Regions from separate parts of the Staphylococcus sp. IVB6214 genome, predicted to be linked through region 2. Evidence: a T-box and tRNA genes for the amino acid it is inferred to sense, from the RefSeq annotation. Region 2 holds a T-box; the other holds one or more tRNA genes.
What was found. A T-box is a leader RNA that pairs with one kind of tRNA and senses whether it is charged. The one in region 2 lies ahead of MUA51_RS06185 (valine--tRNA ligase), so its partner is inferred to be a tRNA-Val.

Region 1: it encodes a tRNA-Val, which carries the amino acid that the T-box ahead of MUA51_RS06185 (valine--tRNA ligase) is inferred to sense. The anticodon was not compared.

Annotation. Positions count from the first base shown of each region.
Region 1 covers NZ_CP094723.1:1,484,765-1,499,961, reverse strand. Annotated here, with positions in the region: gene mutY (A/G-specific adenine glycosylase) at 1-147, shown strand, start outside; gene ntdP (nucleoside tri-diphosphate phosphatase) at 228-770, shown strand; gene MUA51_RS07370 (ABC transporter ATP-binding protein) at 964-2,700, shown strand; gene MUA51_RS07365 (FUSC family protein) at 2,740-3,834, opposite strand; gene MUA51_RS07360 (glutamate-1-semialdehyde 2,1-aminomutase) at 3,973-5,259, opposite strand; gene bcp (thioredoxin-dependent thiol peroxidase) at 5,342-5,800, shown strand; gene MUA51_RS07350 (phosphoglycerate dehydrogenase) at 5,805-6,755, shown strand; gene perR (peroxide-responsive transcriptional repressor PerR) at 6,840-7,310, shown strand; rRNA gene MUA51_RS07340 (16S ribosomal RNA) at 7,949-9,499, shown strand; tRNA gene MUA51_RS07335 (tRNA-Ile) at 9,604-9,680, shown strand; tRNA gene MUA51_RS07330 (tRNA-Ala) at 9,701-9,776, shown strand; rRNA gene MUA51_RS07325 (23S ribosomal RNA) at 10,076-13,000, shown strand; rRNA gene rrf (5S ribosomal RNA) at 13,076-13,190, shown strand; tRNA gene MUA51_RS07315 (tRNA-Val) at 13,199-13,274, shown strand; tRNA gene MUA51_RS07310 (tRNA-Thr) at 13,280-13,355, shown strand; tRNA gene MUA51_RS07305 (tRNA-Lys) at 13,363-13,438, shown strand; tRNA gene MUA51_RS07300 (tRNA-Leu) at 13,446-13,527, shown strand; tRNA gene MUA51_RS07295 (tRNA-Gly) at 13,533-13,607, shown strand; tRNA gene MUA51_RS07290 (tRNA-Leu) at 13,615-13,703, shown strand; tRNA gene MUA51_RS07285 (tRNA-Arg) at 13,714-13,787, shown strand; tRNA gene MUA51_RS07280 (tRNA-Pro) at 13,801-13,874, shown strand; tRNA gene MUA51_RS07275 (tRNA-Ala) at 13,893-13,968, shown strand; tRNA gene MUA51_RS07270 (tRNA-Met) at 13,996-14,069, shown strand; tRNA gene MUA51_RS07265 (tRNA-Ile) at 14,100-14,173, shown strand; tRNA gene MUA51_RS07260 (tRNA-Ser) at 14,183-14,275, shown strand; tRNA gene MUA51_RS07255 (tRNA-Met) at 14,296-14,369, shown strand; tRNA gene MUA51_RS07250 (tRNA-Asp) at 14,381-14,457, shown strand; tRNA gene MUA51_RS07245 (tRNA-Phe) at 14,465-14,540, shown strand; tRNA gene MUA51_RS07240 (tRNA-Thr) at 14,553-14,628, shown strand; tRNA gene MUA51_RS07235 (tRNA-Tyr) at 14,636-14,719, shown strand; tRNA gene MUA51_RS07230 (tRNA-Trp) at 14,730-14,803, shown strand; tRNA gene MUA51_RS07225 (tRNA-His) at 14,806-14,878, shown strand; tRNA gene MUA51_RS07220 (tRNA-Gln) at 14,896-14,967, shown strand; tRNA gene MUA51_RS07215 (tRNA-Cys) at 14,976-15,050, shown strand; tRNA gene MUA51_RS07210 (tRNA-Gly) at 15,061-15,134, shown strand; tRNA gene MUA51_RS07205 (tRNA-Gly) at 15,147-15,197, shown strand, end outside.
Region 2 covers NZ_CP094723.1:1,264,273-1,279,469, reverse strand. Annotated here, with positions in the region: gene hemA (glutamyl-tRNA reductase) at 69-1,412, shown strand; gene ccsA (cytochrome c biogenesis protein CcsA) at 1,428-2,264, shown strand; gene hemC (hydroxymethylbilane synthase) at 2,290-3,216, shown strand; gene MUA51_RS06210 (uroporphyrinogen-III synthase) at 3,232-3,906, shown strand; gene hemB (porphobilinogen synthase) at 3,910-4,884, shown strand; gene hemL (glutamate-1-semialdehyde 2,1-aminomutase) at 4,906-6,195, shown strand; gene MUA51_RS06195 (AbrB family transcriptional regulator) at 6,327-7,412, shown strand; gene MUA51_RS06190 (DNA-3-methyladenine glycosylase I) at 7,409-7,963, opposite strand; T-box leader at 8,022-8,237, shown strand; gene MUA51_RS06185 (valine--tRNA ligase) at 8,280-10,910, shown strand; gene MUA51_RS06180 (bifunctional folylpolyglutamate synthase/dihydrofolate synthase) at 10,922-12,187, shown strand; gene MUA51_RS10880 (prepilin peptidase) at 12,327-13,046, shown strand; gene radC (RadC family protein) at 13,043-13,741, shown strand; gene MUA51_RS06170 (DUF4930 family protein) at 14,166-14,639, shown strand; gene mreC (rod shape-determining protein MreC) at 14,816-15,197, shown strand, end outside.

The DNA.
Region 1 (15,197 bases), 220 kb from region 2:
GATATTGAAGTATATCGAGCAACGATAACCTCTCATCATATGGGAGGTAATCCATTTCGTCGTTGGATACCGAGTGTCGAGAAGAAACGATACACATTTCCTGTTCCAATGACTAAAATATTCAATGCGATACAGCAAGCGGATTAATTAAGTCATGGAAAGTTATATGCTATAATAATGTAGCATTTATGAAGTCGTAATAACATGATAAAAAGGTGGTGTAACAAGTGGTAAAAGCAAGGATCCCCAAAGAGGGGACAGCAATTAAAATCCAATCCTACAAGCATGATGGCAGTATTCATCGTGTATGGTCCGAAACAACAATCCTTAAAGGAACGGAAGATGTAGTGATTGGTGGTAATGATCACACACTTGTTACGGAAAGTGACGGTCGTACTTGGGTGACACGTGAACCAGCCATTGTATACTTCCACTCAGAGTACTGGTTCAACGTTATTTGTATGTTTCGTGAAGATGGTATTTACTATTACTGTAATCTTTCGTCCCCCTTTGTCTGTGATGAAGAAGGGTTGAAATATATTGATTATGATTTAGATATAAAAGTGTATCCGAATGGTAAGTATCATTTGCTTGATGAAGATGAATATGAGCAACATATGAAACAAATGAACTACTCCAAAGAAATTGATACTATTTTACGTGCGAACGTTGATATTCTGCAACAGTGGATTGAGCATAAGAAGGGGCCATTTGCACCAGATTTTATCAAAGTATGGCGCAATCGATTTCAAAAAATAAATAAAAGATAAATGAATGGGGCGTAAGGGGCGATGATGTATCTCAATAGATACGTGCTTTCTTACCCCCATCGATTTGTGTCTTTTTCATTCTAATATACGCTTGTGAAATTTTAGAAACCAACGAACAATCATAAGATAACGATATGATTTAATGCACTATTTTATGACGAACCTAATAAAAATTGAATATGGAGGGAACACCATGATTAGACGCTATCTTGAGTTTGTAAAGCCTTACAAATGGCTCATCTTCGGTACCATTATTGTAGGTATACTCAAATTTGGCATCCCATTGTTGATTCCATTATTGATTAAGTACGTGATTGATGATGTGATTAATAATGGGGCGTTAAGTATTTCTGACAAATATACACAATTGATGATCGCAATGGGTATTGCGGCATTTATTTTTGTCATTGTACGACCGCCCATTGAGTTTTTACGTCAGTACATGGCGCAATGGACAAGTAACAAAATATTATATGATATACGAAAAAAACTTTATGATCACTTACAGGCGCTCAGCTCTCGTTTTTATGCCAACAATAAAGCGGGAGAAGTCATTTCCCGTGTGATCAATGATGTGGAACAGACGAAAGATTTCATATTGACAGGACTTATGAATATCTGGCTTGACTGTATTACGATTATCATCGCTTTATCAGTCATGTTTTTCTTAGATGTAAAACTAACATTTGCAGCAATTGTCGTCCTCCCATTTTATATATTAACCGTGTATTTCTTCTTCGGTCGTTTGCGAGAATTAACACGTCAACGTTCTCAAAAATTAGCCGAAACACAAGGCTTTTTACATGAACGTGTCAACGGTATGGCCGTTATTAAAAGCTTTGCAATTGAAGACAATGAAGCGAAAAATTTTGATAAACGAAATACCAATTTCTTAAATAAAGCCTTTCGTCACACACGTTGGAATGCGTATTCATTCTCAGCAATTAATACAGTTACTGACATTGGACCACTGATTGTGATCGGTTACGGTGCATACCTTGCCATTTCAGGAGATGTTACAGTCGGAACATTGGCGGCATTCGTAAGTTATCTTGAACAATTGTACGGGCCATTACGTCGACTTGTTTCTTCTTTTACAACGTTGACACAAAGTTTTGCATCGATGGACCGTGTATTCCAATTATTCGATGAACCATATGACATTAAAAATCTACCGAATGCACAACCTTACAAAATAGAACGTGGTGATATTGGTATTCATAATATCTCTTTTCGTTACAATGAAGACGAACGTGAGGTACTTAAAAATATCAATCTAGACATTCAACACGGTGAAACTGTTGCATTTGTCGGCATGAGTGGGGGCGGCAAGTCAACATTGATCACTTTGATTCCGCGTTTTTATGATGTGACATCAGGTGATATTACGATTGATGGTCATCCAATTCAAGACTTCGAAACAGGAAGTTTGAGACGACAAATTGGCATGGTACAACAAGACAACATTTTATTTTCCGATACTGTTAAAGAAAACATCTTACTTGGGCGTCCTGATGCTACTTTTGAAGAAGTGGTCGCTGCTGCTAAAATGGCAAACGCACATGATTTTATTATGACGTTACCGAACGGATATGATACGGAAGTCGGTGAGCGTGGTGTGAAGTTATCAGGTGGTCAAAAACAACGCTTATCGATTGCACGTATATTCTTAAACGACCCACCGATACTCATATTGGATGAAGCAACAAGTGCATTAGACCTTGAAAGTGAAGCAATTATTCAAGATGCACTTGAAACACTCAGTCACGATCGTACGACATTGATTGTGGCACATCGACTCTCAACGATTACACATGCTGATCGCATAGTTGTCATTGAAAATGGTCAAATTGTCGAAAGTGGTTCACACGAAGACTTGATGCAGCGACAAGGCGCGTATCAACGACTATACAATATTCAAAATCTATAATGAAAAACCGTCCACTGCACTTGGTGGACGGTTTTTGTGTTATAAATCGAAATCTTCTTCTAAAATATCAATTTCTGGATCATTTGCATGATACTTAAAGTAACTAATACTCAAGCGGTTTAAATGTTCTAAGTTATAACGATATTCTTCCAAAGCAGAAATCACATGAATAATATTGCGATATGAATAGTCCTGCTGATCCGGGTTGTGCGTCACTTCATCTTGAAAAGCATCCATGAGTTCTCGCTTTAAAGGGTTTGGGATTTTTTCTGTCGTTTCAGGCATGTTGAACTTCGCCTTTTTCGTAATACTGATTAAAATCTGCTCGTGAAATTGTGTTAATTCATCAATTTCTAACTTCATTTGTAATCGTAATGTGTCACTTAAATGCGTCATATCATTTTGATAACGGTTCATTCGTTTCAACACATCATAGGCATCACGTGTAGAAAGGACCATTTCTTTGAACAATATCTTTTTTCTAATAAGGGCATAGCGCTGTTTTTTCGTAAATGGTCGCTCTTCTTTGTAATACTCTAACAACTGCTCTAAGTTCACAATACGTTGCCTTAACACTTCGAGGTCAGTTTTTACATGATTAAACTCTGTGGCATCATTGAGTACAAGCTTGAACCATTTAAAAATGTCTGTTGTGATGTGCAAGGAGTTATAGTAAATCTTTGTTTCAAACTTTGGTGGTAGGAAAGTCAAGTTGACAATGAAAGAACTAATGACACCAATCATTACCAAAGTAAAACGATAAAATGCAGAAACATAAAATGAACCATCATGTTGCCCCATAATAATCAATGCTGTAACGGTTGCTAATGTCGCAACATGTGCAATGTTCAATTTGTATAGTAGGGCGATCAGTAGAATAACCGTTGCTCCCATGATAAGCATATTGTTACCGAATACAGTAACCATTACCACTGCTAATAACGCCCCGATAATGTTTCCTTGAAATTGATCAATAATGGTTTTAAAGGTTCGATAAACACTTGGTTGCATTGCGACAACAGCTGCAATACCTGCGACAGTCACCATACCTGCTTCGGTTGGTAACAGTGAAGCGACTGCAACTGCCAGTATAATCGCAATACCTGTTTTTAAAATTCTTGCTCCTAATTTCAAATAATAGCGCTCCTTTAATCATATTCCCTTTGTTATTCGATATGCAGATTGTGTTTTATATATGGTATAAGCATATTTTAACAACTGTCAATCATTTTGTTGCAGAACAAGTCAATGAGATGCGCTATTACAATATTTTTATAATTGTTGGAAAGCGTAATCCGCAGCAGCAAGTGTCTTATCGATATCTGCTTCCGTATGCTCTGTTGTTAAGAACCAAGCTTCGTATTTTGAAGGTGCTAAGTTAATCCCTTGTTTTAGCATTAATTTGAAAAACTTCGCGAAAACTTCACCATCAGATTGATCTGCTTGTTCATAGTGTGTCACTTTTTCATCGGTGAAATACACTGTTAAGGCACCTTTAACACGGTTAATTGTTGCTTTAACTTGATATTTGTCAATTGATGCTTGTAAGCCTTTTTCTAATTTTTCACCTAAGTGATCGAGATGTTCATAGACACCGTCTTGTTCCAATACTTCTAGTAAGGCAATTCCTGCTTTCATTGAGAGTGGGTTACCTGCCATTGTTCCAGCTTGATAGGCCGGTCCGAGTGGCGCCACTTGTTCCATGATGTCTTGTCGGCCGCCGTATCCACCGATTGGCAAGGCACCACCAACAATTTTACCGAATGCAGTTAAGTCAGGGTAAACACCTAATAAGTCTTGTGCTGCACCGTAATGGAAACGGAAAGCTGTAATGACTTCATCATAAATAACGAGTCCACCATGTTCGTGTGTAATGTCATTCACTTGTTCTAAAAAGCCAGGTTGTGGCTCTACCATACCAAAGTTACCGACAATCGGTTCGACGAGAACACCTGCGACCTGTTCACCCCAGTGATCCATCGCTTCTTTAAAAGCATCGATATTATTAAATGGAACAGTTATGACTTCTTGTGCAACACTTTGTGGGACACCAGCAGAATCAGGAGAACCTAACTGAGAAGGGCCACTTCCTGCAGCAACAAGGACTAAGTCTGAATGACCGTGATAGCAGCCTGCAAATTTGATAATTTTATTGCGACCTGTATAGGCACGAGCGACACGAATCGTTGTCATTACGGCCTCTGTACCAGAATTAACAAAACGCATTTTTTCAAGAGAAGGGATCGCTTCACGTAACTTTTTAGCGAATTCGATTTCTAGTTCTGTCGGCGTACCATATAAAACGCCAAGAGCAGCTTGTTCTTGAATTGCTTTTGTAATATGTGGGTGTGCATGACCAGTGATGATCGGGCCGTATGCTTGTAGATAATCGATATATTGGTTTCCATCGACATCATACAAATAGGCACCTTTACCAGACTTCATTACGACAGGTGCACCGCCTCCGACTGCTTTATAGGATCTAGAAGGAGAGTTGACACCACCTAGAATATATTCGTTAGATTGTTGTTGTAATTGCTCGCTTTTTGTAAACTCCATCTTGACTTCAACCTCTTTCTATTTAATCTTTTTCCTTATTATCGTATCATAATTGTAATGAAAATAAGAGAGAGGGATGTTTATGTTACAAAAAGGTATGCCATTTCCAGAGTTTACACTTAAGAACCAAGATGGAGAAGTTTTATCAAAAGAGACATTGAAAGGTAAGAAGGCAATTGTGTATTTCTATCCAAGAGACAATACACCAACATGTACAACAGAAGCTTGTGATTTTAGAGATAATCTTTCATATTTTAATGATTTGAATGTAGAAGTGTATGGAATTAGTGGAGATTCACAACGCAAACATCAAAATTTCATTAACAAACATCAATTGAATTTTGACTTGTTAGTCGATGAAGAATATGAATTATCAGAAGCAGTCGGCGTTTATCAATTGAAAAAATCGTTTGGCAAAGAATCAATGGGGATCGTGAGAACGACTTTTGTATTAGATGAAGCAGGAACTATTTTAGAAGTTATTGAAAAAGTTAAAGTCAAAGAACAGATCGCACAGCTAAAAGAGATATTGGAGGGGTAGAGAAATGTTAGTTGTAAGCTTAATGCGTTTAGGGGAGGAAGAGTCAGCATTACAAGAACAATTTCCCGATGTTACATTCCAATTTTATAAATATCCAGGTGAATTACCTTCAGAAATACAAAAAGACATGGATGTTTTGATTTCATACCATGGTGCAGTCGATGCGGCACTTATTGATGCAGCACCCAACCTTAAATGGATTGCATGGTATGCAACGGGTGTCAACAGCTTACCTTTGGAGAAGTTACGAGAACGTAATATTTTGCTGACGAATGGTAAGGGTGTACATGCACAACAGTTAAGTGAATGGTTATTTGCTTTTATATTAGATGACTACAAACAGTTAAAAGCAGTATATGATGAACAACAGCAAAAAATATATAATCATAAAAGGACAGGGGGTACGTTAGAAAATACGACAATGATGTTTTTCGGGACAGGTGTGATTCCACAACGGGCAGCACAAATTGCGAAAGTATTTGGTATGCGCACAATTGGGCTCAATACATCTGGACATGCAGTTGAAAACTTTGATGAAACGTATGCTATCGATGAAAGAAAGGCAGTTTTGAATCAAGCGGATATTATTGTGAATGTCCTACCTGAAACGAAAGATACACAGGATCTGTTAAAAGTCTCGGATTTTGAAGCGATGCAAGAAAGTGCACTTTTCATTAATTTAGGTAGGGGATCTGTTGTAAGTACAGAAACTTTGGTACATGTTTTAAAAGAGAAATATATTCGGGCAGCTTACCTTGATGTTTTTGAAGAGGAGCCTCTCAAACCAGATTCTCCACTGTATACGCTAGACAATGTGGTATTAACGAGTCATATAACCGGAAACGGGGCTAGCAATAAAATAAAAGCGACCCATATCTTCAAGAAAAATCTCACACATTTTCTCAATAAGAAGCCTCTAATTGAGAATGAAGTTGATTTAAGTAAGGGATATTAGTATTTCCATTGACATTAGATTATAAAAAGTCTTATATTATTGTTAAGTAATAATTATTATTAATTGGAAAGAAAGGTGAGAAATATGCAAGCAGATTTGGAAACACAACAACAACATGAGCATCAATTGGAAGAATCAATTGCTTCATTAAGAAAAGCAGGTGTTCGTATCACACCACAGCGACAAGCAATTCTAAAGTTTCTGATCAAGGTTGACACACACCCAACTGCTGACGAGATTTATCAGTCTTTATCACCTGATTTTCCTAATATTAGTGTTGCAACGATATATAATAATTTAAAAGTCTTCAAAAAAATAGGGATTGTCAAAGAGCTTACATATGGAGATGCATCAAGTCGCTTCGATTTTGATACGCACAATCACTATCATGTGATTTGTGAAAAGTGTGGTAAAATTGTTGACTTTCATTATCCATTATTGAGTGAAGTTGAACAGTTAGCACAACACGTGACCAATTTTAATGTATCACACCATCGTATGGAAATTTATGGCATTTGTGAATCATGTCAGCAATCAGAAGAAAACAAATCTTAAATTTAAATAGATGTCACTTCTTTCAAAAATACTTATAGAGAGAAGTGACTTTTTTATTTAGCAAATAGAATAAGTTAGGCAGTTTTCTAAGTTTGACTTATCGTATAGTCTGTATCACTTCCAATCATATATGGAAAATGGATAGACATAGAATAAAAAAGCAGATTTCAAAGCATATTTTCTATCAAATTAACTCTAAAGGTGTTTCATTTCTTTAGTATAGTAATTTTATTATAAAAAACCTCGATATTATTATTGACGTTTTATATATAGCTTGATAAGATATAGCAGTCGTCGAAAGAAATCACTTTAAGAAGCTAATTAAAATGCTTTTTAAATTAAATAAACGAAGTGTAAAATTAACACTTGAATAATTCGGCGATAAAATATATGATGAATATTGTTGAAAAGACGAAACGCTTCAACAAAACATCAAAAGCTGATTCGAAAAAAACTTAAAAAAGTAGTTGACACAACGAAAGCTTTTAAGTATAATAATTAATCGTAACAGCAAAAATGAACATTGAAAACTGAATGACAATATGTCAACGTTAATTCCGATAATTTGAGTACTCAGAGTAGTACTTTCGAGAGTGATTGACTTAAACAATCAAAAAGAGCTAATCAAGCTTACTTCTTTTATGGAGAGTTTGATCCTGGCTCAGGATGAACGCTGGCGGCGTGCCTAATACATGCAAGTCGAGCGAACAGACGAGGTGCTTGCACCTCTGACGTTAGCGGCGGACGGGTGAGTAACACGTGGGTAACCTACCTATAAGACTGGAATAACTTCGGGAAACCGGAGCTAATGCCGGATAACATATTGAACCGCATGGTTCAATAGTGAAAGACGGTCTTGCTGTCACTTATAGATGGACCCGCGCCGTATTAGCTAGTTGGTAAGGTAACGGCTTACCAAGGCGACGATACGTAGCCGACCTGAGAGGGTGATCGGCCACACTGGAACTGAGACACGGTCCAGACTCCTACGGGAGGCAGCAGTAGGGAATCTTCCGCAATGGGCGAAAGCCTGACGGAGCAACGCCGCGTGAGTGATGAAGGTCTTCGGATCGTAAAGCTCTGTTATTAGGGAAGAACAAACGTGTAAGTAACTGTGCACGTCTTGACGGTACCTAATCAGAAAGCCACGGCTAACTACGTGCCAGCAGCCGCGGTAATACGTAGGTGGCAAGCGTTATCCGGAATTATTGGGCGTAAAGCGCGCGTAGGCGGTTTTTTAAGTCTGATGTGAAAGCCCACGGCTCAACCGTGGAGGGTCATTGGAAACTGGAAAACTTGAGTGCAGAAGAGGAAAGTGGAATTCCATGTGTAGCGGTGAAATGCGCAGAGATATGGAGGAACACCAGTGGCGAAGGCGGCTTTCTGGTCTGCAACTGACGCTGATGTGCGAAAGCGTGGGGATCAAACAGGATTAGATACCCTGGTAGTCCACGCCGTAAACGATGAGTGCTAAGTGTTAGGGGGTTTCCGCCCCTTAGTGCTGCAGCTAACGCATTAAGCACTCCGCCTGGGGAGTACGGTCGCAAGACTGAAACTCAAAGGAATTGACGGGGACCCGCACAAGCGGTGGAGCATGTGGTTTAATTCGAAGCAACGCGAAGAACCTTACCAAATCTTGACATCCTTTGACCGCACTAGAGATAGTGTTTTCCTCTTCGGAGGACAAAGTGACAGGTGGTGCATGGTTGTCGTCAGCTCGTGTCGTGAGATGTTGGGTTAAGTCCCGCAACGAGCGCAACCCTTGAGCTTAGTTGCCATCATTAAGTTGGGCACTCTAAGTTGACTGCCGGTGACAAACCGGAGGAAGGTGGGGATGACGTCAAATCATCATGCCCCTTATGATTTGGGCTACACACGTGCTACAATGGACATTACAAAGGGCAGCGAAACCGCGAGGTCAAGCAAATCCCATAAAGATGTTCTCAGTTCGGATTGTAGTCTGCAACTCGACTACATGAAGCTGGAATCGCTAGTAATCGTAGATCAGCATGCTACGGTGAATACGTTCCCGGGTCTTGTACACACCGCCCGTCACACCACGAGAGTTTGTAACACCCGAAGCCGGTGGAGTAACCATTTGGAGCTAGCCGTCGAAGGTGGGACAAATGATTGGGGTGAAGTCGTAACAAGGTAGCCGTATCGGAAGGTGCGGCTGGATCACCTCCTTTCTAAGGATAATATACGGAATATCACCTTTAGGTGATAAGCGGATTAACGTGACATATTGTATTCAGTTTTGAATGCTCATATTTGAGAATTCAACATTTCAAATGGGCCTATAGCTCAGCTGGTTAGAGCGCACGCCTGATAAGCGTGAGGTCGGTGGTTCGAGTCCACTTAGGCCCACCATTTGAAAATTTAATGATTATGGGGGCTTAGCTCAGCTGGGAGAGCGCCTGCTTTGCACGCAGGAGGTCAGCGGTTCGATCCCGCTAGTCTCCACCATTTTAATTAAACTTGTACATTGAAAACTAGATAAGTAAGTATAAATGATTTTACCAAGCAAAAACCGAGTGAATAGCGAAAGCTTGAAACTAAAAAATTATCGCTAGTCGTCAAATGACGACTCACATAATTAATGACTGGTGGATGTTGGTGTCGTAAATTCGGTAGACAGATGATGTTTTGAAAACGTTTGTCAGTCTATGAATTTCTTGATGAGCGAAGCGAAGATTACTACACGTAACTGAGCAAGCGAAGAAAGAAATGAAGCCGAATGCAAGCGATTGCCAAAACATCACAAAGATTAAGTTATTAAGGGCGCACGGTGAATACCTTGGCACTAGAAGCCGAAGAAGGACGTTACTAACGACGATATGCTTTGGGGAGCTGTAAGTAAGCTGTGATCCAGAGATTTCCGAATGGGGAAACCCAGCACGAGTTATGTCGTGTTATCTACATGTGAATACATAGCATGTAAGAAGGCAGACCCGGAGAACTGAAACATCTTAGTACCCGGAGGAAGAGAAAGAAAAATCGATTCCCTGAGTAGCGGCGAGCGAAACGGGAAGAGCCCAAACCAACAAGCTTGCTTGTTGGGGTTGTAGGACACTCTATACGGAGTTACAAAAGGACATGTTAGACGAATAACCTGGAAAGGTTAATCATAGAAGGTAATAATCCTGTAGTCGAAAACGTGACCTCTCTTGAGTGGATCCTGAGTACGGCGGAGCACGTGAAATTCCGTCGGAATCTGGGAGGACCATCTCCTAAGGCTAAATACTCTCTAGTGACCGATAGTGAACCAGTACCGTGAGGGAAAGGTGAAAAGTACCCCGGAAGGGGAGTGAAAGAGAACTTGAAACCGTGTGCTTACAAGTAGTCAGAGCCCGTTAATGGGTGATGGCGTGCCTTTTGTAGAATGAACCGGCGAGTTACGATCTGATGCAAGGTTAAGCAGAAAATGTGGAGCCGTAGCGAAAGCGAGTCTGAATAGGGCGAATGAGTATTTGGTCGTAGACCCGAAACCAGGTGATCTACCCTTGGTCAGGTTGAAGTTCAGGTAATACTGAATGGAGGACCGAACCGACTTACGTTGAAAAGTGAGCGGATGAACTGAGGGTAGCGGAGAAATTCCAATCGAACTTGGAGATAGCTGGTTCTCTCCGAAATAGCTTTAGGGCTAGCCTCAAGTGATGATTATTGGAGGTAGAGCACTGTTTGGACGAGGGGCCCCTCTCGGGTTACCGAATTCAGACAAACTCCGAATGCCAAATAATTTAACTTGGGAGTCAGAATGTGGGTGATAAGGTCCATATTCGAAAGGGAAACAGCCCAGACCACCAGCTAAGGTCCCAAAATATATGTTAAGTGGAAAAGGATGTGGCGTTGCCCAGACAACTAGGATGTTGGCTTAGAAGCAGCCATCATTTAAAGAGTGCGTAATAGCTCACTAGTCGAGTGACACTGCGCCGAAAATGTACCGGGGCTAAACATATTACCGAAGCTGTGGATTGTCCGTAGGACAATGGTAGGAGAGCGTTCTAAGGGCGTTGAAGCATGATCGCAAGGACATGTGGAGCGCTTAGAAGTGAGAATGCCGGTGTGAGTAGCGAAAGACGGGTGAGAATCCCGTCCACCGATTGACTAAGGTTTCCAGAGGAAGGCTCGTCCGCTCTGGGTTAGTCGGGTCCTAAGCTGAGGCCGAAAGGCGTAGGCGATGGATAACAGGTTGATATTCCTGTACCACCTAAATTCGTTTTAAGCGATGGGGGGACGCAGTAGGATAGGCGAAGCGTGCTGTTGGAGTGCACGTCTAAGCAGTGAGATTGAGTGTTAGGCAAATCCGGCACTCGTAAAGATTGAGCTGTGATGGGGAGAAGAAACACGTTTCTTCGAGTCGTTGATTTCACACTGCCGAGAAAAGCCTCTAGCTAGAAAATAGGTGCCCGTACCGCAAACCGACACAGGTAGTCAAGATGAGAATTCTAAGGTGAGCGAGCGAACTCTCGTTAAGGAACTCGGCAAAATGACCCCGTAACTTCGGGAGAAGGGGTGCTCTTTAGGGTTCACGCTCTGAAGAGCCGCAGTGAATAGGCCCAAGCGACTGTTTATCAAAAACACAGGTCTCTGCTAAACCGTAAGGTGACGTATAGGGGCTGACGCCTGCCCGGTGCTGGAAGGTTAAGAGGAGTGGTTAGCTTCTGCGAAGCTACGAATCGAAGCCCCAGTAAACGGCGGCCGTAACTATAACGGTCCTAAGGTAGCGAAATTCCTTGTCGGGTAAGTTCCGACCCGCACGAAAGGCGTAACGATTTGGGCACTGTCTCAACGAGAGACTCGGTGAAATCATAGTACCGGTGAAGATGCCGGTTACCCGCGACAGGACGGAAAGACCCCGTGGAGCTTTACTGTAGCCTGATATTGAAATTCGGTACAGTTTGTACAGGATAGGTAGGAGCCTTAGAAGCGTGAGCGCTAGCTTACGTGGAGGCATTGGTGGGATACTACCCTAATTGTATTGGATTTCTAACCCGCAGCACTTAGCGTGCTGGGAGACAGTGTCAGGCGGGCAGTTTGACTGGGGCGGTCGCCTCCTAAAGAGTAACGGAGGCGCTCAAAGGTTCCCTCAGAATGGTTGGAAATCATTCAAAGAGTGTAAAGGCATAAGGGAGCTTGACTGCGAGACCTACAAGTCGAGCAGGGTCGAAAGACGGACTTAGTGATCCGGTGGTTCCGCATGGAAGGGCCATCGCTCAACGGATAAAAGCTACCCCGGGGATAACAGGCTTATCTCCCCCAAGAGTTCACATCGACGGGGAGGTTTGGCACCTCGATGTCGGCTCATCGCATCCTGGGGCTGTAGTCGGTCCCAAGGGTTGGGCTGTTCGCCCATTAAAGCGGTACGCGAGCTGGGTTCAGAACGTCGTGAGACAGTTCGGTCCCTATCCGTCGTGGGCGTAGGAAATTTGAGAGGCGCTGTCCTTAGTACGAGAGGACCGGGATGGACATACCTCTGGTGTACCAGTTGTCGCGCCAGCGGCATAGCTGGGTAGCTATGTATGGACGGGATAAGTGCTGAAAGCATCTAAGCATGAAGCCCCCCTCGAGATGAGATTTCCCAACTTCGGTTATAAGATCCCTCAAAGATGATGAGGTTAATAGGTTCGAGGTGGAAGCGTAGTGATACGTGGAGCTGACGAATACTAATCGATCGAAGACTTAATCAAAATTTTTTCACAAGGTTTTGTTTGTGTAAATGATATACTTACTATCTAGTTTTGAATGTATAACATTCAATTTTATCTGGTGCCAATGGCAAAGAGGTCACACCTGTTCCCATGCCGAACACAGAAGTTAAGCTCTTTAGCGCCGATGGTAGTTGAACTGACGTTCCGCTAGAGTAGGACGGTGCCAGGTAAATATATGGAGAATTAGCTCAGCTGGGAGAGCATCTGCCTTACAAGCAGAGGGTCGGCGGTTCGAACCCGTCATTCTCCACCATTTATGCCGGCCTAGCTCAATTGGTAGAGCAACTGACTTGTAATCAGTAGGTTGGGGGTTCAAGTCCTCTGGCCGGCACCATTATCAAGAGCCATTAGCTCAGTTGGTAGAGCATCTGACTTTTAATCAGAGGGTCAGAGGTTCGAATCCTCTATGGCTCACCATTTTCAAGCGGGTGTGGCGGAATTGGCAGACGCACTAGACTTAGGATCTAGCGCCTTACGGCGTGGGGGTTCGACTCCCTTCACCCGCATTAATGCAGAAGTAGTTCAGCGGTAGAATACAACCTTGCCAAGGTTGGGGTCGCGGGTTCGAATCCCGTCTTCTGCTCCATTATTTTGCCGGGGTGGCGGAACTGGCAGACGCACAGGACTTAAAATCCTGCGGTAAGTGATTACCGTACCGGTTCGATTCCGGTCCTCGGCACCATTTAGAATATGCGCCCGTAGCTCAATTGGATAGAGCGTTTGACTACGGATCAAGAGGTTATGGGTTCGACTCCTATCGGGCGCGCTTCTTATTCTTTCGGGAAGTAGCTCAGCTTGGTAGAGCACTTGGTTTGGGACCAAGGGGTCGCAGGTTCAAATCCTGTCTTCCCGACTTACTAAAATAATTTATGGGGGCTTAGCTCAGCTGGGAGAGCGCCTGCTTTGCACGCAGGAGGTCAGCGGTTCGATCCCGCTAGTCTCCACCATTAATTTAATACTTTACAACTATATATGGCGGCGTAGCTCAGCTGGCTAGAGCGTACGGTTCATACCCGTGAGGTCGGGGGTTCGATCCCCTCCGCCGCCACTAATTATTAGTTGATAGAAATGATTATTAGGACCTTTAGCTCAGTTGGTTAGAGCTAACGGCTCATAACCGTTCGGTCGCAGGTTCGAGTCCTGCAAGGTCCATATAATTTTGGAGGAATACCCAAGTCTGGCTGAAGGGATCGGTCTTGAAAACCGACAGGGGCTTAACGGCTCGCGGGGGTTCGAATCCCTCTTCCTCCGCCATTTATTTTAATTTCTATTATCGCGGGATGGAGCAGTTCGGTAGCTCGTCGGGCTCATAACCCGAAGGTCGGTGGTTCAAATCCGCCTCCCGCAATATTTTTGAGTGGTCCCGTAGTGGAGCGGTTTAACACGCCTGCCTGTCACGCAGGAGATCGCGGGTTCGATTCCCGTCGGGACCGCCATTATTATGGTTCAGTAGCTCAGTCGGTAGAGCAAAGGACTGAAAATCCTTGTGTCGGCGGTTCGATTCCGTCCTGAACCACCATTTTTTATTTATGCCGGCCTAGCTCAATTGGTAGAGCAACTGACTTGTAATCAGTAGGTTGGGGGTTCAAGTCCTCTGGCCGGCACCATTCATTTGGAGGGGTAGCGAAGTGGCTAAACGCGGCGGACTGTAAATCCGCTCCTTCGGGTTCGGCAGTTCGAATCTGCCCCCCTCCACCATCCTTATAATAGGGGCATAGTTCAACGGTAGAATAGAGGTCTCCAAAACCTTTGATGTGGGTTCGATTCCTACTGCCCCTGCCATGGCGGCTGTGGCGAAGTGGTTAACGCATCGGATTGTGGTTCCGACACTCGTGGGTTCGATTCCCATCAGCCGCCCTTAAAGTTATTATTGATGGGCTATAGCCAAGCGGTAAGGCAACGGACTTTGACTCCGTCACTCGCTGGTTCGAATCCAGCTAGCCCAGTTCCTTTTGGCGGCATAGCCAAGTGGTAAGGCCAGGGTCTGCAAAACCCTTATTCACCGGTTCAAATCCGGTTGCCGCCTCCAATTTTTACATGCGGGAATAGTTTAATTCTAGAACACTTTCCTTCCCGGAAAGAGGTACAGGTGTAAGTCCTGTTTTCCGCTCCATATTTTAATTATGCGGGAGTATTTCAATTTCAGAATACTTTCCTTCCCGGAAAGTGATATAGG
Region 2 (15,197 bases):
GAATCTAAATTGAAAGCGGTCTATCTATGTTATAATAATTTTATTGTAGTTTATGGGAGGACATGTTCATGTATTTTATTGCAGTGAGTGTCAATCATCGTACAGCAGATGTGACATTACGAGAAAAACTCACATTTCAAGATAAAGATATGATTCGTGTGCATGAAGCATTGTTTGAAACAAAGTCAATTTTAGAAAATGTCATTCTATCAACATGCAACAGAACAGAGGTCTATGCAGTGGTGGATCAAATTCATACGGGTCGATATTATATTCAACGCTTTTTAGCAAGACAATTTAACTTCGAAGTGGATGATATCAAAGAGATGTCAGAAGTGAAGCTAGGGGATAATGCAATTGAACATTTATTCAGAGTTACATCTGGATTGGATTCGATTGTCTTAGGTGAAACACAGATATTAGGACAAATGCGTGATGCATTCCTAACGGCACAAGCGGCACAGACAACTGGTACGATATTTAACGAATTGTTTAAACAAGCCATTACATTTAGTAAAAAAGCACATCATGAAACGGATATCGCTGACAATGCAATTAGTGTGTCATATGCAGCAGTAGAATTGGCGAAAAAGATGTTTGGCAAGTTGAACAAAAAGCGAGCGTTAGTCATCGGTGCAGGAGAAATGGGTGAACTATCTGTATTGAACTTAAAAGGTGCGAATGTGTCTGATATAACGGTAATTAACCGGACATTTTCACGTGCACAAGTATTAGCGGAGAAACACCATGTTCATGCAGCACCAATGTCTGAGTTAGGCCAATTGCTGACGACGGCTGATATCGTAATAAGTTCAACAAGTTCAGAACAGTACATTATCACAAAAGATATGTTGGAGATGCGCCATGCAGTGACGAAAAAAACTTTACAGATTATTCTTGTTGATATCGCAGTACCAAGAGATATTGAACCGTTTGAATCAACGGATATGGAAGTGTTTATCTATGATGTTGATGACTTGAAAGGGCTTGTAGATGCGAATATTCGTGAAAGACGCCTTGCCGCTGAAGCAATCGCTGAACGTATCCCTACTGAAATTGATAAGCATAACGAATGGGTACGCATGCTCGGTGTAGTTCCTGTGATTCGTGCATTAAGAGAGCAAGCGATGGGAATTCAGCAAGAAACAATGGCGAGCATTGATAGAAAGTTACCACATTTGTCAGACCGTGATCGTAAAGTGGTATCGAAACATACAAAAAGTATTATCAATCAAATGCTCAAGCAACCGATCAAACAAGCGAAAGAGATTAGTGACGATCGCAATGCAGCGGCGAAGTTACAGTTATTTCAAGAGATTTTTGATATCGAAGTTGACACGAATTACCAACAGGAAGCGGTTGAAAAGAAAAAACGCATCCTGAAGCAACGTTTATTAGGATTTGAATCTTAAAGATAGGTGAGGCCTATGGTAGAAACGTTTTTTGTAAGATTTCATGAAGCGATTGTTTTGATTTACTTCCTATGTGTTATTTGTATGACACTTGATTTATTTCAAAAAAATTATCGCCTTCAAAATATGGGTTTCTATTTGTTAGGGATTGTTTGGGTATGTCAAACAATCTCTTTAACTATGTATATTCTTTGGCGTGGGCAGTTGCCTTTGACGTCAATCGTTGAAAGTATTTACGTATTAACTTGGCTTATTTTAACATTTACATTTATTTGCGCTGTTTTCCGACAATTCGATGTCGTTATTGTACTGTTAAATATGCTTGGTTTTGTCTTTATGGTTGTTCATACCTTTCATCCGTATCAGTTCAGTCATCAAGGTGCGAGATTAAAGGTCATCAATGAACTGCTTACCGTGCATATTTCATTCGCATTGATTAGTTATGTGATCTTTGCGATTGCGTTTGTGAATGCCATCCTATACTTGATTCAATATCAAAATTTACGATTGAAGCGATTCAATCAAAATTATTTCAGGATCGGAAGTGTATCCACACTCGAAAAAACTGTTTTTTATTTTACACTTATCGGTGTTATCACTTTGTTCGTCAGTCTTCTCTGTGGTGTGCAATGGGGCTTATTTTCAGTTGGTCCCCATATTTTTGTTGATTTGAAAGTGATTTCGTCATTTTTTATTTTCTTAAGCTATGTTGCATATATCGCAATGAGAATGACACAGAGGTTTAAGCAACAGTTTTTGATTTATGTTAACATTATTTTGTTTCTATGTTGTATGATTAATTTAATCGTAGTCACACAACTCTCTTCATTCCATCAGTGGACGGGAGTATAATACAATGCCAATGGAGGGTCGTAATATGCGAAAACTTATAGTGGGATCGAGAAGAAGTCAACTTGCTTTGACACAAAGTGGTCAATTCATTGAACGTCTTAAAGCAGTTCAACCTGACTTAGAGATTGAGATTAAAGAAATTGTGACAAAAGGTGATCAAATTGTTGATCGTCAACTTTCTAAGGTGGGTGGCAAAGGACTCTTTGTCAAAGAAATTCAAAATGAACTTTTTAGTAAAGACATTGATATGGCAATCCACTCATTGAAAGATGTCCCAAGTGTATTGCCTGATGGGTTAACACTTGGGTGTATCCCAGATCGTGAAAATCCATATGATGCGTATATTGCAAAAAATCATGTAGCATTGGAAGACTTGCCAGATGGTAGCATCGTTGGAACAAGTTCTCTAAGACGTGGTGCGCAGATACTAGCAAAATTTCCAAATTTAGAAATTAAATGGATTCGTGGCAATATTGATACACGCCTTAAAAAATTGAAAGAAGAAGACTATGATGCGATTATTTTAGCAGCAGCAGGGCTAAAACGTATGGGATGGTCAGATGATATTGTGACACAATACTTAGATGATGACTTGTTAATCCCAGCAATTGGACAAGGTGCATTAGGTATTGAATGTCGTTCAGATGATACAGAACTATTAGCACTCTTAGCAAAAGTACATAATTCAGAAGTGGCAGACTGTGTGACAGCAGAACGTACATTTTTGAAGGAAATGGATGGAAGTTGCCAAGTACCGATTGGCGGTCATGCTGTTATTGGAGATGATAAACAAATCCACTTCACAGGCTTAATTATGTCTCCGGATGGTAAACAGCGCTTCCAACATACCGCAACGGGAACAGATGCAGTCGAAGTAGGGCAACGTGTGAGTCAAGAACTGAAAGCACAAGGTGCATATGATATCATTGAAGCACTCAATGAAACACACTAATTAGGGGTGTTCATAATGAAACCAACTGTAATCATGACACAGACACATCCATATCACGATGAGCGTATTAATGTGTGTCATATGCCACTCGTCACAACAGTTGCTTGTTCATTTGATCAACGACTTCTCGATGAAACATATGATTGGCTCATTTTTTCATCAAAAAATGCGGTAAAATATTTTATGAGATATCTTCCACAAACCCATGTAAAGAAGATTGCGGTGATTGGCGAAAAAACAAAAGCCTATTGTGAGACACAAGGTATCCAAGTTGACTTTGTACCAAAAGATTTCTCACAAGAAGGGTTTCTCAGACAGTTTCATGCAAATGAACACGCTAAAATATTATTACCTTCGAGTGCACGAGCAAGACCATTACTTACAGACACACTTCGTCAGCGTTGTGGCAAAGTGACGAAGATTGATTTGTATGATATCGAAGTCAATGACACACAAGTGACAGCGGTTTATGAGATGTTGACTAGTCAAAAGGTTAATGCTATCACCTTCGCTAGTTCGTCAGCTGTTCGTGCGCTGTTTGATCGCTTTCCGAATGTAATGTTTGATCATTGGATTGTGATTGGTGCACAAACGCAACGAACATTAATGCGATACGGATATTGTGGAGGGGTGGCTGAGATACAAACACTTGAAGCCATGATAGATAAAATTTTAGAAATGGGGTTCTAAAGAATGAATTTTGATAGACATAGACGATTGCGTGCATCTCATTCAATGAGAGATATGGTGCGTGAAACACATATAAGAAAAGAAGATTTGATTTATCCGATTTTTGTTGTAGAACGTGATGATGTAAAAGAAGAGATTAAGTCGTTACCGGGTATATATCAAATCAGCTTGAACTTACTACATGAAGAAATCAAAGAAGCTTATGATTTAGGTATTCGTGCCATGATGTTTTTCGGGATTCCGAATGAAAAGGATGCATGTGGAACAGGTGCATTTATCGATGATGGTGTGATTCAACGTGCAACGAAGATTGCGAAGTCATTATATGATGATTTGTTGATATTAGCAGATACGTGTCTTTGTGAGTATACGGATCACGGACATTGTGGTGTCATCGATGATCATACACATGACGTCGATAACGATGAAACACTTCCATTGCTAGTGAAAACAGCTGTATCACAGGCAAAAGCGGGGGCAGATATTATTGCCCCTAGTAACATGATGGATGGTTTTGTTGCAGCTATTCGTCAAGGGTTAGATGAAGCAGGATTCTATAATATTCCTATTATGAGTTATGGTATTAAATACGCATCAAGTTTTTATGGTCCGTTCCGTGATGCAGCAGAATCAACACCATCATTTGGCGATCGCAAAACATATCAAATGGACCCAGCTAATCGTCTTGAAGCAATGCGTGAACTTGAGAGTGACTTGGCAGAAGGTGCAGATATGATGATTGTAAAGCCTGCATTGAGCTATCTAGATATCATTCGTGATGTGCGCAATAACAGCAACGTTCCTATTGTTGCGTATAATGTAAGTGGTGAGTATAGTATGACGAAAGCAGCGGCACAAAATGGCTGGATTGATGAAGAACGCATTGTCATGGAACAAATGATTTCAATGAAGCGTGCCGGTGCCGATATGATCATCACATATTTTGCGAAAGATATTTGTCGTTATTTGGATAAATAATTGCCTGAGGAGGAGATTGAATTGCGTTATAACAAATCGATAAAAGCATTTGAAAAAGCAGAACAATTGATGCCAGGTGGTGTGAATAGTCCTGTACGTGCATTTAAAGCTGTTGATACGCCAGCCATTTTTATGGAAAGTGGAAAGGGTAGTCGCATTTATGATATTGACGGCAATGAATTTATTGACTACGTATTAAGTTGGGGTCCTTTAATCCTTGGGCACCGCAATGAACGTGTGATCAGTGAGCTACATGGTGTGTTAGATCGTGGTACAAGTTTTGGGGCATCAACACTTGAAGAGAATCGATTGGCAGAGCTTGTCATTGAACGTGTACCATCAATTGAAAAAGTAAGAATGGTTTCATCAGGTACAGAAGCTACACTTGATACATTACGCTTAGCACGTGGTTACACAGGAAAAAATAAAATCATCAAGTTTGAAGGAAATTATCATGGTCATAGTGACTCATTGTTAATCAAAGCGGGTTCAGGTGTTGCGACACTCGGTTTACCAGATTCACCAGGTGTTCCAGAAGGTATCGCAAAAAATACGATCACAGTACCTTATAATAACTTAGAAGCGGTTAAATTAGCATTTGATCAATTTGGAGACGATATTGCGGCGGTGATTGTAGAGCCAGTTGCAGGGAATATGGGTGTCGTACCACCAATCAATAATTTCTTACAAGGTTTGAGAGATATCACGAAAGAAAATGATGCGTTATTGATTTTTGATGAAGTGATGACAGGTTTCCGTGTTGGTTACAACTGTGCACAAGGCTATTTCGATGTAACGCCAGACTTAACATGTCTTGGTAAAGTCATCGGTGGCGGTTTGCCAGTTGGTGCATTTGGTGGAAGAAAAGAAATTATGGATCGTATTGCGCCGAGTGGTGATATTTACCAAGCAGGCACATTGTCAGGCAATCCATTAGCTATGACAAGTGGTTATTGGACGTTAAGCCAACTAACACCTGAAAGTTACACATACTTCAATGAGTTAGGAGATATGTTAGAAGCGGGCTTGAAAGAAGTCTTCGCAAAACATAACGTACCATTGACGGTTAATCGTGCAGGTTCTATGATTGGTTTCTTTATCAATGAAGGTCCTGTGACAAACTTTGAAGAAGCAAACAAATCAGACTTAAAGATGTTCGGTGAAATGTACCGTGAGTTGACGGAACAAGGTGTCTTTTTACCGCCGTCTCAATTTGAAGGGATGTTCTTATCTACATCACATACAAAAGAAGATATTGAGAAAACAATTGCAGCATTTGATGTTGCCTTAAGTAAAATTGCAGGAAAATAATTCAATAATATAAGCCATGTCAGTTTGATAGATTGACATGGCTTTTTTAATAGATGAGAAATGAATATTTTTTTAACTACGTATTTTTGATAAGATGTAAATATACATAATTATTATGGGGGTGGCACATTATGCAAAAACAAACTTACATCAATAATGTGCTCGTTTTTGTTGTATCAATAATCTGCGGATGGATTTTATGGCGCTGTCACATGATATTACCGTGGATGTTTGGACCAATTATTGGGAGCCTTATTGTGGTCAAGGTCTTTAAAAGACAAGTACATTGGCCGCATTGGCTTAGTAAATTAGGATTAATGATGTTGGGTGTTCAAATAGGCAGTAGTTTTACGAGACAAGTGATTATTGATATTCAAAGTCATTGGTTGTCTATCGTTGTTGTAAATATTTTAACACTTGCTTTAGCAATCATTGTTTCTTATGGCTTTCGTAAAATTGCATCGGTCAATGCAGAAACTGCAATATTAAGTGTCATACCAGGTGCATTGAGTCAAATGCTAGTGATGGCAGAAGAAAATAAACGAGCGGATATTCTTGTTGTGAGCTTAACACAAACTTCACGCATTATATTTGTCGTAATTTTAGTTCCGTTATTAACACTTTTGTTCCAAGATGAAAAACAGCATCATGCACATCTCAATGATCCACCGCTTCTAACTGAAACACTTGGCATACATCACGTTGCTATTTTAGTAGTGGCTATTACATTTGTGTATTTATTAATGAAAAAAGTGAACTTCCCTACGATGATGTTGCTTGCTCCTATTGTTGTATTGATTATTTGGAACTTAACAACGGAGCGTATTTTCACAATTGATACGCCCATTATTGCTGCAGCTCAAGTGATTTATATGATAAGAGTAGGTGTACAGATTGCTGGATTGACTGATCAATTGAAAGGGCGACTTGCATTGGCAATAGCCTTTCAAAATATATTGCTCATTACAGGGACGTTAGTAATGGTAGGGGGCATACAGTTTTTGAATGAAATTCCACTTAATACGCTTTTTCTAGGGGCTGCTCCAGGTGGTATGGCACAAATCGTACTTGTTGCACTAGATACAGGTGCAGATGTTGCCATTGTGTCTTCATTTCATATTTTTCGCATCTTCTTTATTCTAATGCTTATTGCGCCATTGATTGATCTATATTTAAAATATCGGTTGAAAAAATATTCGGATCAATCATTGACTTAGGTGTTTCGATGTGGGCAACTTACAAGATGTGAATTGTACATGCCAGCCGCTTCCATAAATGAAAAGATTGTCACTGGACCAATAAACTTGAACCCATATTGTTTTAATGCTTTGGACAATCGTTTTGCTGTGTCATTCACTGTGATTCGTTCTTCAACAGATTCATAACGGAAATCAATCGGTGAGCCGTCAACAAAAGACCATAAAAATTCAGAAAAGCTTCCGTGTTCTTGTTCAATCTCAATATAGCCCTGAGCTTGTGCAACAATCGCTTCTAATTTTTTTCGATGATGAATAATGTTTGGAAAGTCCATTAAGGTATCAATGTCTTCATCAGACATTTCGGCAACTTTGTAGGGATTAAATTGATGAAAAGCGTTTTGATAAGCTTCTTTTTTCTTTAATATTGTCAACCACGACAATCCGGCGTGTTGTGATTCGAGTGCGAGCAATTCAAACAATTGTTGTGAATCGTAAAGTGGTTTGCCCCAGAACTCATCGTGATATTGAATGTATAATGGATCCGTTGTTCCGAATGCGCAAGGGTTCATATTATCAACTCCTATATTGACTTAATTGTGAATTCATTATACTATATTGTTAAATAGAATATGAATCTTTGGGAAGAGTATGTTGATAATTTATTCTAGAGAGTGCATGATTGGTGGAAATGCATATAAGTTTCAGCAGAAGGTAGCCCACTTGTTCTTTAGCTGAGTTGAGTAGGCTAGAGCGTGTCATGAGCGTTAATCATATGAGTGCAATAGCTTAACTATTAAAGTAACTATTGAATATAGGTGGTACCACGGAACATCCGTCCTATTTTAGGACAGGTGTTCTTTTTATTTTTTATGGAGGGATTTAACAATGGACATGCAAACAAAATATAACCCGCAAGAAGTAGAAGCAGGCCGCTATCAAGAATGGCTTGATCATAACCGCTTTAAACCAAGTGGTGATTTAGATAAACCAACATATACAATCGTCATTCCACCACCAAATGTAACAGGGAAGTTGCATTTAGGTCATGCTTGGGATACAACGTTACAAGATATCTTAACACGTATGAAGCGCATGCAAGGATACGATACACTTTATCTACCAGGTATGGACCATGCAGGGATTGCAACACAAGCGAAAGTCGAAGCGAAAATGCGTGAGGAAGGCATTTCTCGTCATGACATCGGCCGAGAAAAATTCTTAGAAAAAGCATGGGAATGGAAAGAAGAATATGCATCATTTATTCGCCAACAGTGGGCGAAGCTAGGACTTGGATTGGATTATTCACGTGAACGTTTTACATTAGATGATGGATTAAGTGAAGCAGTACGTAAAGTATTCGTTGACATGTACAACAAAGGCTTAATTTATCGCGGCGAACGCATCATCAACTGGGATCCAGAAGCGCGCACAGCACTTTCTGATATCGAAGTAATTCATGAAGACGTAAACGGTAAGTTCTATCATTTCAAATATCCTTATGCAGATGGTAGTGGTTTTATTGAAATTGCGACAACACGCCCTGAAACGATGTTAGGGGATACTGCAATAGTTGTTAACCCGGATGATGAACGCTATCAAGACATCATCGGTAAAGAAGTGATTTTACCAATCGTAGGTCGTACATTGCCTGTAATAGCGGATGAATACGTTGACAAGGAATTTGGTAGTGGTGCAATGAAAGTAACACCTGCGCATGATCCAAATGACTTTGAAATTGGTAATCGTCACGAATTAGAACGCATTGTCGTTATGGATGAATCAGGTCATATGAACGATAAAGCAGGGAAATATGAAGGTATGGACCGCTTTGAATGTCGTAAACAACTAGTGAAAGACCTAGAAGAAGAAGGTCTTGTCATTAAAATTGAAGATCATATGCATTCTGTTGGACATTCTGAACGTAGTGGTGCAGTTGTTGAGCCATATTTATCGACACAATGGTTCGTTAAAATGGCACCACTTGCACAACAAGCGTTAGACAATCAAAAAACAGATGGTCGTATTGAATTTGTACCAGGTCGTTTTGAAAAAACTTTCAATCGCTGGATGGAAGAGATTCGTGACTGGACAATCTCTCGTCAACTTTGGTGGGGGCATCAAATTCCAGCATGGTATCACAACGAGACAGGTGAGCTCTATGTCGGCATGGAAGCGCCAGAAGACAGTGAGAACTGGACACAAGATGAGGACGTTCTTGATACATGGTTCTCAAGTGCATTATGGCCATTTTCAACATTGAACTGGCCAGATGAAGAAGCGGCAGATTATCAACGTTACTACCCAACAAATGTACTTGTAACAGGATATGATATCATCTTCTTCTGGGTAGCACGTATGATCTTCCAAGGTTTAGAATTTACTGGTCAAAAACCATTCAATGATGTATTACTACACGGTCTTGTGCGTGCAGAAGATGGACGTAAAATGAGTAAATCATTGGGTAACGGTGTAGATCCAATGGATGTAATCGATCAATACGGTGCGGATAGCTTACGTTACTTCTTAGCAACAGGTTCTTCACCAGGACATGACTTAAGATATTCAACAGAGAAAGTCGAATCTGTATGGAACTTTATCAATAAAATTTGGAATGCTGCACGTTTCAGCTTAATGAATATCGGTGAAGACTTTAAGTATGAAGATATTGATTTAACACAAAACTTATCTGTGGCAGATCAATGGATTTTAACACGTCTCAATGAAACAATTGAAACAGTTACGGACTTAAGTGATAAATACGAATTCGGTGAAGTAGGCCGTGCGTTATACAACTTTATCTGGGATGAATTCTGTGACTGGTACATTGAAATGAGTAAAATACCGATGAATGGTGATGACGAAATGCAGAAAAATGTCACACGTTCAGTATTGAGCTATACGTTAGATCGCATTATGCGCTTATTACACCCATTCATGCCATTCGTAACTGCGCATATTTGGCAAAACCTTCCTCATGAAGGAGAATCAATTGTAACAAGTGCTTGGCCTACGGTGAATAATGATTTAATGTTCCCAGAAAGTAAAGATGTGATGGAACAATTGGTTGAAATTATTAAATCAGTGCGTCAATCACGATTAGAAGTGAATACACCATTGTCAAAAGAAATTCCAATTATCATCCAAGCTAAAAATGAAAACATTCAGCAGTTATTGATTAACAATAAAGGATATTTAGAGCGTTTCTGTAATCCGAGCGAACTAACAATTGATACAGATGTTTCTATTCCAGAAAAAGCGATGACAACTGTTGTTGCAGCTGGTGAAGTCATCTTACCTTTAGAAGGTCTGATCGATATGGATAAAGAAATTGCACGCTTAGAAAAAGATCTGGAAAAATGGCAAAAAGAACTGGATCGTGTGAATAAGAAACTTGCAAATGAAAAATTCGTTCAAAAAGCACCTGAAAAAGTCATTCAAGAAGAACGTGACAAACAAGTGAAATATCAAGAAAAATATGATGGTGTGAAAGCGCGAATTGAACAATTAAAAGCATAGGAGTATGAACTATGAATTATCTTGATAGCTTATATTGGATCCATGAGCGTACGAAGTTCGGCATTAAGCCGGGTGTTAAGCGTATGGAATGGATGTTACAGCGACTCGGTAATCCAGAACAAAAGATTCAAGCGATTCACATTGGTGGTACGAACGGAAAAGGTTCGACAGTTGCTTACTTACGAGATGCTTTGTTGAATAATGACTATCAAGTAGGGACGTTTACCTCGCCTTATATTGAATCTTTTAATGAACGTATTAGTTTAGATGGAACACCGATTTCAAATGACGAGATTGTTGAGCTGGTTCGCCGTGTAAAACCAGTAAGCGAAGCAATGGATGAAGAGACAGAACTAGGTGTGGCGACAGAGTTTGAAATTATAACAACGATGATGTATCTCTATTTTGGCGAGATACATCCTGTCGACTTTGTCATTGTTGAAGCAGGTCTTGGTGTAAAAAATGACTCGACAAATGTAATTACCCCGGTATTGAGTGTTTTGACGAGTATCGGTTTAGATCATACAGATATTTTAGGGAGCACTTATATAGATATTGCACGTGATAAAAGTGCAATTATTAAAGAAGGTGTTCCTGTCGTCTACGCTGTGAAAAATGAAGAGTCACTGAAACTTATTCGTGATACTGCTGAAAATATGCGTGCCAAGTCTTTAGAATTTGATCGTGATATTCTTATCGTCTCAGAAGATGATGAATTTACTTATCGATATAAAGATTATGAACTTGAAAATATTGCATTAGATATGTTAGGTGAGCATCAGAAAGAAAATGCAGCATTGGCGATTACTGCACTCATAGAATTGAATGAGCAAGGTCTTATTGAGATTGATTTCAATAAAATGATTGATGGTATTGAACAGGTGAAATGGAAGGGGCGCATTGAGCGTGTATCAGAAAAACCACTTATTATTTTAGATGGTGCACACAATCAAGAAAGTGTTGACGCTCTAATTGATACAATCGAAAAGTATTATCACTTAGAAAAAGTTGATATCTTATTTTCAGCAATAGCTGGCAAACCAATTCATCACATGTTGCATGCATTCGATGAAATTGCAGAGCATATTTATGTAACACAGTTTAACTTTCCCAAAGCACTTCCTATCGAAAAGTTATATGATGAAGTAGATAGTGTACAAAAATCAATGGTTGAGGACTACGTGAGTTTTATCCAAAATTATAATGGGGATGCACTGTTGATAACAGGAAGCTTATACTTTATTAGTGAAGTGAAAACGAAGCTTGGCTATCATTAATAAAAGCTTATCATCATGGAGTGATATATACCTTAAAATATGAAGGTGTATATCGCTCTTTTTTTCATGATTATCAATTTGACGATACTTGCCGTGCACATTATAATAGTCAACAATTCAATTGACATGGAGGAATCATATGCGCATTTTGTTGTTGTTTCTTCTTGGTAGTACACTGATGAGTTTTCTGATGCAATTGGCAGATATACGCCATCTTTCAATACATCAGTTATGTTCACGTTCATGTTGTCAGACATGCGGGCAACAACTGGCTTGGCATGACATCATACCAATTTTTAGCTTTATGATGTTGAAAGGGCGTTGTCGTCACTGCTATACACCTATACCAAAAGACTTGTTTATAGCTGAAGTAACCGGTGGCCTTATTGTCATTTTGCCTATTTATACGACACTATATTTGAATACAATACAATTTTATACGATGAGTTTCCTGTTACTTGTACTTACGTTACAAGATATACGAAATCTTATCGTTCCACATCGATTTCTCTTTTTATTATTCACGTGTTCATTCTTTTTTACTGGAATATCGACATTCACCTTAATTCACTTTGTTTTTTTTGGCACTTTATTTCTATGTAGTCTTTGCTTACATCATTATATTGGTATGGGTGACTTTAAATTAATGATGATATTATCAATTTTGTTACCCCCTTCATTTGTCCTTTTTGTCATCTGGTTAACATTCCCTATTGGTTTGATACTATTTCCTTTTCTATATTATAGTCGATTATTTCATCCCCCATATTATCCGCTTGTTCCAGCGATATATCTCAGTTTTAATGTCGTTGTTTTCTTATATCCCACGTTGTTAGCTTTGTTAGGAGGTATTATATGAGTCAAATTTATGAATTATGTGTTCAAGAAAAACCGAAAGAGCGCTTGATGGCACAAGGTGCGTCGGCATTGTCAAATACCGAATTAATTGCAATTTTGTTGAATACGGGGCATTTGGGGTGTTCAAGCTTGCAATTAGCATCACAATTATTAAGTACATATCAAACATTAGAACAATTAAAAGCTTTAACTATCGTAGAACTCACATCGATGAAAGGAATTGGAGTCAATAAAGCAATTACATTGATGGCAGCTTTTGAACTAGGTGGACGTGCACATCAAGAAAGGTTTCTTAATCTTTCTGAACCAATAGAAGAACCAGAACAAATTGCAGAAAAAATGTATCACTTAATGAGTGGATATACACAAGAGCACTTTGTTGTGTTATTGCTTAACACAAAGCTTCAAGTTATACATCAGAAGACGATATTCATCGGCACATTGAATAGTGCAATTATTCATCCGAGAGAAATTTTTAAAGAAGCGGTGAAGTGGTCTGCCCATGCGATGATTGTCGTTCATAATCATCCTTCTGGAGATCCAACACCTTCACAGGCAGATATTAAAACGACCGAACGTTTAGTGGCTTGTGGAGAAGCTATGGGGATTGATGTGCTGGATCATATTATTATTGGAGACCATCAATTTGTATCCATTATGAGTGATTTCGACACCGAAAAACAACAAAAGAGATGATGGTACAGTGTCGAGAACACACATCATTCCATTCATCTCATATTATTACAAGTATTGCATCATCCATAAAAATAGTTGGTAACCTAAATATATAAGTAATAAGAAGCACCCAAGCTTAAAAGTCCATCTTAATAATGTGAAGCTAAAGCGCACAATAAACACAACCAATAATATAATTAAAAATATTGTAAGCCAACTCATGATTTGATTACCTCCTTTAACTATATTGTACACGATACGCAAAATCTAGACATCCTACTTCAGCATTGTATAGACTCGTACCTTAGTAGGATGCAGTAAAAGTATAGGTAGGATATAATAAAGCAGTATGTATAGTTGGGTGAGTTTACAATTTTAAGCCTACATACCTTTATTGATTCGGCCTATGCAAAAATAAGTAGTTAAAAGAGAGGGATATCAGTATATGACAAAGGTCATAAAAGGTTTTGTGCTGTTATTGTTAATCATTGCGCTTATCGTTACATCATTGAAATTTTTACCGAGTGTCAAAGATCAAGCATGGAATCCTTTCAATCAATCTGGCATGACACAAGCAATTGATGAATCAGGATATGCTGTCCCTGCGCTAGGGGAAACTTATGTTGTAGAAGACAATGATTTGTTTCGAAATGTACCTAAAAGCAGAAGTCGTCAAATTTTCGACTGGATTGATAAGTATGAATTTATGCAAGTAAATGAATTACAAAAAATGGCGTATGATGATGCTTATCTAATCGCTGAACAAAATTCACGTTTTATTTTATACCATTTTGGTGATGACAAGATGCGTGTATATACAACAGAACTCGATATGCAATATGATTTATATCAATTAGGTCATCAACTTGAATTACAACCAATTGCGTCTTTTCAAACAAATGATGATCGAACGAAATAACAAGCAGTGCGAAACTATTAGTCAAGTTCGTCTATTTTTATAGAAAGAAAATGCTTATCTAACAAATATTTTCAATATATTGATGAAACAAATGTGCGTTTGATACTTTATTTAACAAAAAGACTGATATAAAATAGATAGATACAAACAAATACATGTAACTTGAGGTGTTGAGGTTGTCCAATTTTTTTAGAAACAACAAACTTGTAGTGTTGTTTTGTGCAGTAATTTTATTTATCGGTTTAATTGGCTTGTCTATTAGATCCAATGTACAATCAGTACCTGAACAATACGTGAGTGATACGACTTCATTCGGACAGCGTGTGTTCTCTTACCCAGTGCATTTTGTCACTGGCTCAATCACAAACTTGCTTAGCGACAGACAACCTGCGACGAATCAAACAAAGCAACTAGAAGCTGAAAATCAACGATTGCAAGCAGAAAATAAGAAGTTAAAGAAAGAACTTGATATCAAGGATATATCTGAGTATGAGCCTGTTTCAGCTGCGGTCATTGCACGTCAACCCGATCAGTGGATGAATTCACTCGTCTTAGACA